2 regions of the Bradyrhizobium sp. ORS 278 genome follow, and region 2 is predicted to be linked to the other one. Evidence: predicted binding sites of a transcription regulator. Region 2 holds the regulator's gene; the other holds the start of a gene.

Region 1 (3,416 bases), 3.7 Mb from region 2:
CGCCGGTCTTGCCGATTTCCGTATTCAAAACACTGTTCTCCCGCAGGCGCCGCATCAATACACTGGTACGACGATCAACGAAACGCTCCGTGAGCCGTTCATGAAGGGCGTCTGACAATTTATTTTCGAGGTCGCGGGTAATCCCCTGCCAATATTCCGGATCACGCAGCCAATCTGGCCGGTTGGCGACGAAGGTCCAGGTGCGAATTTGTGCAATTCGGCCTGACAGCGTGTCGATGTCGCCATCGGTTCGGTCGGCTTGGTCGACTTGCGCGGCATACCAGGCGTCCGGGATCCGACCCTTCTGCATCAGGAAGCCGAACACCGTGGTGACGAGCTCGGCATGGGCGGCCGGTGACAGCCGGCGATAATCGGGAATCTGGCAGGTTTCCCAGAGGCGCTCGACCGCAGCGGCGCCATGCGCCATGTCGCGCACCTCGGCGTCGCGCGCGGCGTGGTCGAGCACGCGCAGATCCTCGGCGATCGGCGCCCGCGTCAGCACCTCGTGCCCCGGCGCCAGCGCCAGCGACACCTGCAGCGCGCTGAGGGAGGCGAAATCCAGCTTCGAATTGCGCCATTGCAGCATCTTCACGCTGTCGAAGGTGTGGTTCTGAAGCGCGTTGACCAGCTCGGGCTCGAACGGCGCACAACGCCCGGTGGTGCCGAAGGTCCCGTTGCGCGTCGCGCGCCCGGCGCGGCCCGCGATCTGGGCAAACTCCGACGGCGTCAGGCGGCGGAACTGATAGCCGTCATATTTGCGATCCGAGGCAAAAGCGACGTGATCGACATCGAGGTTGAGGCCCATGCCGATCGCGTCGGTCGCGACGAGATAATCGACGTCGCCATTCTGGAACATCGCGACCTGCGCGTTGCGTGTCCGCGGCGACAATGAGCCGAGCACGACGGCCGCCCCGCCATGCTGGCGGCGGATCAGCTCCGCGATCGCATAGACCTCGTCGGCCGAGAAGGCGACGATCGCGGTCCGCCGCGGCTGTCGCGTGATCTTGCGGTCGCCGGCGAATTCGAGCTGCGACAATCTCGGCCGCGTCACCATCGAGGCGCCAGGCAACAGCCGCTCGATGATCGGGCGCATCGTCGCAGCGCCGAGCAGCAGCGTCTCGTCGCGGCCGCGACGGTTGAGGATGCGGTCGGTGAAGACGTGGCCGCGCTCGAGATCGGACGCGATCTGGATCTCGTCGACGGCGAGGAACGACACGTCGAGGTCGCGTGGCATCGCCTCCACGGTCGAGACCCAATAGCGCGGGCTCTTCGGCTTGATCTTTTCCTCGCCGGTGATCAGCGCGACCGTCTCGCTGCCGACGCGATCGGCAATCTTGTTGTAGACCTCGCGGGCCAGCAGCCGCAGCGGCAGGCCGATGATGCCCGACGAATGCGCCAGCATGCGCTCGATCGCGAGATGGGTCTTGCCGGTGTTGGTGGGACCGAGCACGGCGGTGACGCCGCTTCCAGGAGCACGGTCGGATGCACGGTCGGACGCGCGCTCGAAAGGCGAGGCAGCCGAAGAAGACGAAAAAGCCATTCGTTAAATTTGGGTCTCGAAGCCGGCGTTGCAGGCGCGCTGGTCGGGCGCGATGGATGCTGGATTTATCGTGATTTTCAGGAGGCTGCGGTCCTCACCTCTGTCTCATCCTGTGACGCATATAGGCACGCAGCGTAAGCTTCGGAACGCCTTGAGAACGAATCACGAAGGAATCGGTGACTCCATCGTCTTTCCGGCTTCGTTCACCGCAACATCTCGCGCTCTGCGACTTAGTCGACACTAGATCAAGTTTTTGCAGGCTCCACAAGCAACGGTTTTGCGATGGAACTGACGGAAGTCGGCGCGGGCGCCGAGTCGAATCAGAATCAGGGAAGAGTCAAACGGATTCCCGACACGACGGAGAAACATCGCATGGCTCGCTCTTCCGCACGCAATCGTCACCCCGATCTTCGCGGCCAGCGCTGCCCGGTCGACGGAACGCTTACGGGCTAGGCTCGGCGCTACTGGGTCTTGGCGACGTGCGGCGTGGCCTGCGTGATGAACGACGTCGCCTCGAGCATCGCGGTGCCGAAGGAGGTCGGGATCACCACGCGGAACGGCACCAGGATCCGCGTGCCTGCGAGCGGCACGAAGAAGACTTCCATGTTGCGGGCTTGAGCGAGGTATTTGATGACCGGGCGGTCCGGGATGTAGCCCGCGACGGGCGTGAAGTAGATCGCGCAGACCAGCGCAGGACCGCGATAGCCCTTGTCGGCCTTGACGTTTTCCATGCGCTTGTAGTCGAGCTTGAGCTCGTAGCGCATCCGGCCGTCGAACACCGGCGCGGCGCCGCGGCAGGACTCCGGCGACAACAGCTCGCCATTGCCGGGCACGCGCAGCAGGGAGGCGGTCATCGGATCGAAGACGCCGCGCTTGTGCGCATCGGTCACCGGAACGCGGTCAGGATCGACCGGCGGGGTCGGCTCAATGGTGAAATCCTTCACCGTACCGTTCTGCAGGTTGATGCGGATCTGCTCGGATTTCTTCCCCGTTGTCGACGAGGCCTGGTAGCTCTGGGCCACCAGCGCGCCGTTGACGACGCGGCCCTGCACCGAGCCATTGCCGGACCCTTGCGAGAAGCTCTTGAGCAGCCCGGCGGTGCCGCCCTGCGCCGAGGCGCCGTACTGATCGTCGCCGATCTCGATGGCCCAGGTCCCTTTGCCGACCGGGATGCCGGCCAGCGACGCCTCATATTGCGCATCGAGCCTGGCCTGCGCCTGAGCGCTCGGGGCGAGCAACAGCAGCAGTCCCAGCGCGGAACTGGCCGGAAGCAGGTAACGGGAGACGAATGGGAGAGCCGAGATGATGGTCACGTGAGGATTGATCCTGCCGATCCGCCTGCCTGAACGCCGGACAAATCCGGCACGTCGTCCTCGTTACTTAAGCCAAAAACGCCCTCGAACAACGCGAACCGCCCGACAATGGCGGTTTGTCCAGCGCTTTGCGCCGGAATGAGCCGCGGATCCCGCGCGAGTTTGGCCGGAACCGCGCACCGACATCCCGACCGTGCCAGCGTGCCGCCGTTCTGGCGCTTCAAGACGAGACGCAGAGTACCATCCATCCCGCCGGAATGCGCCGTTTATATGGTCTAGTCTGCAGGCTATATCTTTGATTATACGCCGGCTTTTCTGCTGTCAGACGAACTGGTCAGGCGCCGCGCTGACATCTGGACTCGCCTGGCGAATGGCGCTGGCCCGGCTCCCTCGTTTTCGCGCGGCCTTCAAAACCTTGACGAAAAGCCGCGTCCCCCCTATACGACCGCATCTCCCAGAGACGAGCTGGACGAGTTTTGGACCCCCGCGGCCCGCCGACACGAGCGGACTGAGGGTGCGGGGATGAGAGAGGATTTATTGCCATGTCGCGGCGCTGTGAACTG
Region 2 (3,416 bases):
GCGGTCGGGCGCATCACGGCCTTCGGCATCGGCCCGCTGATCGTGTCGAGTTTCGGCCTCGTCCTGATCGGCCTGCTCAGGACGCCGCTGCGCTGGTCCGGCGCGGCGGTGCTCGCCATCGCGGCCGCATGGGCCGCCGCGACGCCGCAGCCCGACATTCTCGTCTCCGGCGATGGCCGCGCGGTCGCGGTGCGCGGCCGCGACGGGCTTCTGCATGTGATGCGCAACGGCAAGGACGTGTTCGTCACCCGCGAGTGGCTCGCCGCCGATGCCGATGCGCGGCTGCCGGCCGATTCCTCGCTCGGCCATGGCGTGTCCTGCGACGATTCGGGCTGCGTCCTGGCGCTGGCCGATGGCCGCCTCGTTGCGCTCACCCTGCGCGCGGATGCGCTCGCCGATGATTGCGCCCGTGCGGCGCTGGTGGTGACGGCGCGCGCCGCGCCATCATCCTGCGCGGCCGCTGTCGTCGACCGCCCGCGCCTGCAGCAGCAGGGCGCGTTGATGCTGGTCGCGCGCGACAAGGGATTCGCCGTCGTGCCCGTGCGGGCCGACGGCACCGACCGCCCGTGGTGGCCGGCGCCCGCTGAGGCCGGGGAGTTCGAGACCACGTTGACTCCGCGCACGCCGGGACCGCGAGCGCAGGATGCGACACCGCCGGAGACGGAGCAGGGCGGAGACGACTAATTAGTCCGGACGAGCCGGTTCAGATCGGTCGCTTCAAGCCGATACGCATGGCATCCAACTGGCATCTGGAACAGCGGAGACGCTGCAATCCGCAGGCCGGCCTTGGCTGGTCCGGGATTGCAGCGCCTGGAGGCGATCCGATGCGAGGACGCGAGGGCTCGATCCGATGCGTCAGGTAATGCTGATGCGGCGGATCGGTGTCGGCTGTTGCGCCGGCGTCTCCGTTGCGATCTCGGGGCGGCGCTCGCCGGGCTGCTTGCTGACCGGCAGTTGCAGCACGGTAACCCGCTGGCCTTCGCAGAGCTGCGTCACCAGCACATGACGGCCGTCGGCGAACTCGATCGCGTCGTGATGACGATCAGGGATGTGCTTCTCGATGGTGTTGAACTTGGCGACGCGCTCCCGAATGGTCCGCGTCCACAGCCAGCGGCTGTCGTAGCGGACGTCCTCGGCGAAGGCGAGCTCGGTGCCAGGGAGCATGCACACCGCAACGGTCGGCTCGCTTTCGAGCGCGAAGCCGCGGGTCGCGGTGCCGCGGAACGTCGTCGAGATCAGCGTCTCGCCGACTTTGGCGGGACGGGAGGCAACGGCATGGAGGCTGTAGTCACACATCGGATCGCTCCTCGTTCAGAGATAGCCGACCCGCGCTCCCCCCGGACAGGCGCAGGCCTCTATCAGAGTGGACATCGGAGAGATGTTAGCGCGCGCTTCGCGGCATTTCTGCGCTGATCTTCGCCGCGTGCAGCCGCTGACGATCACAAGCGTTTGAGCGTGCCGCGCTGCACATCATGAGGTGCGCTCGCGCGTGACTTGTTTTTGAGCGGCGCACGCAGCGTGTCGTCGCGCCGCCGATCGATTGAGCAGCCCGTGCTGCGATCGCGATGCATCACCGCGACCGCGGAGCACGCGCAATCAGTACTTGCGATAGAGTCCGACCAGCTTGCCCTGGATCTTGACCCGGTTGGGCGGCAGGATGCGCACCTCATAGGCGGTGTTGGCCGGCTCCAGCGCGATCGAGGCGCCGCGGCGGCGGAAGCGCTTCAAGGTCGCCTCCTCGTCGTCGATCAGCGCCACGACGATGTCGCCGGTGTCCGCGGTCTCGTTGCGCTGGATCAGCGCCATGTCGCCATCGAGGATGCCGGCATCGACCATCGAATCGCCGCGCACCTCGAGCGCGTAGTGATCGCCATTGCCGAGCATGTCGGCCGGCACGCTGATGGTGTGGCTGCGGGTCTGCAGCGCCTCGATCGGCGTGCCCGCGGCAATTCGGCCCATCACCGGCACCGCTACCGGACGCTCGCCATCCTCCAGCGCCGGCGTCGAGGTGCGGACCTTGCCGAGATTGCCTTCGATCACCGACGGCGTGAAGCCGCGGCGATTGCCGGCCGCCTGAGACAGCTCAGGCAGCTTGATCACCTCGATGGCGCGGGCGCGGTTCGGCAGCCGGCGGATGAAGCCGCGCTCCTCCAGCGCCGTGATCAGACGATGGATGCCGGACTTCGAACGCAGGTCGAGCGCATCCTTCATCTCGTCGAAGGACGGCGGCACGCCGGCTTCCTTCAGCCGCTCGTTGATGAACCGCAGAAGTTCGTACTGTTTGCGCGTCAGCATCTCGACCTTGTCCCCGGTTTGATGTCGTTCGAGTCCCGCACGATGCTCCCAAGACCAGTGATGCTCCCAAGACCAGTGTCGAAGAGCGAACGGGACTCGGACGATCGCATTCGCCCGCAACATACTAAAAACAAATCATGAACGAACACTATATGTTCGATGTGTGTTCCGCAATCCTAAAAATAGGGTGAACAGACCGGGCTTTGCCGGGGAAATTGGCTCAAAGCGGCAGGCGGAGGATCTCGCAGGGGCTTCCGGCTGCAGCCTTCGGCGCGAACGCCGGACGGATGACCAGCGCCTGCGACAGCGCGAGATTCCCGAGCAGCGACGAGTCCTGCTGCGTCACCGGCGTCGCGACCAGCACGCCGTCCGCGCGGATGTCGAGCTGTGCGCGCAAATAATCCTCGCGCGAATCATTGGCCCCGAGCTCGCGGCCGAGCAGGGCGGTCTCGCGCGGCAGCTGCGCCTCGCGACCGAGCAGGCTGCGAATCAGTGGCACCAGAAACAGCACGGCGCAGACGTAGGATGACACCGGATTGCCCGGCAGGCCGATCACGCGCATGCCGCCGAGACGGCCATGCATCATCGGCTTGCCCGGCCGCATCGCGATCTTCCAGAACGCCATTTCGACGCCCTCGGCGTCGAGCGCCTGCTTGACCAGGTCGTGATCGCCGACCGAGGCGCCCCCGGTCGTCACCAGGATATCGGCCTCCGCATCGCGCGACCGGCGGATCCCGGCGACCGTGGCCTCCAGCGTATCTGCGGCGATGCCGAGGTCGATCGGCTGGGCGCCCTCGCTGCGCATCAGCGCGCGCAGGCCGTAGCCGTTCGAATAGACGATCTGGCCAGGGCCGGGCGTCGAGCCCGGCATCACCAGCTCGTCGCCGGTCGCGAGCAGAGCAACCTTGGGCCGGCGCCGTACCGGCAACGTCGGATAATTCATGCTGGCCGCGAGCGACAGGTCGCGGTCGCTGAGCCGGCGGCCGGCCTTCAGCAGCACCATGCCCTCATGGAAGTCGACGCCCGCGGGCCGGATGTGGCGGCCCTTGATCGCCGGCTCATTGATCACGACGTGGCTGCCGTCCGCCGTCGTGTCCTCCTGGATCACGACCGCGTCGGCG

Evidence for each region. The regulator LexA, encoded in region 2, represses DNA repair genes until DNA is damaged. The targets are predictions, from matches to a motif close to TGTTCNNNNTGTGTTCNG.
Region 1: a site for LexA is predicted at 1,683-1,700, ahead of BRADO_RS02990 (helicase-related protein). Genes of this name have one in related genera too.

Annotation. Positions count from the first base shown of each region.
Region 1 covers NC_009445.1:658,081-661,496, reverse strand. The annotation lists gene BRADO_RS02990 (helicase-related protein) at 1-1,540, opposite strand, end outside; gene BRADO_RS02985 (DUF3108 domain-containing protein) at 2,002-2,853, opposite strand; gene rpmB (50S ribosomal protein L28) at 3,396-3,416, shown strand, end outside.
Region 2 covers NC_009445.1:4,311,468-4,314,883, reverse strand. The annotation lists gene BRADO_RS19205 (ComEC/Rec2 family competence protein) at 1-684, shown strand, start outside; gene BRADO_RS19200 (hypothetical protein) at 856-1,296, opposite strand; gene lexA (transcriptional repressor LexA) at 1,597-2,295, opposite strand; gene glp (gephyrin-like molybdotransferase Glp) at 2,516-3,416, opposite strand, start outside.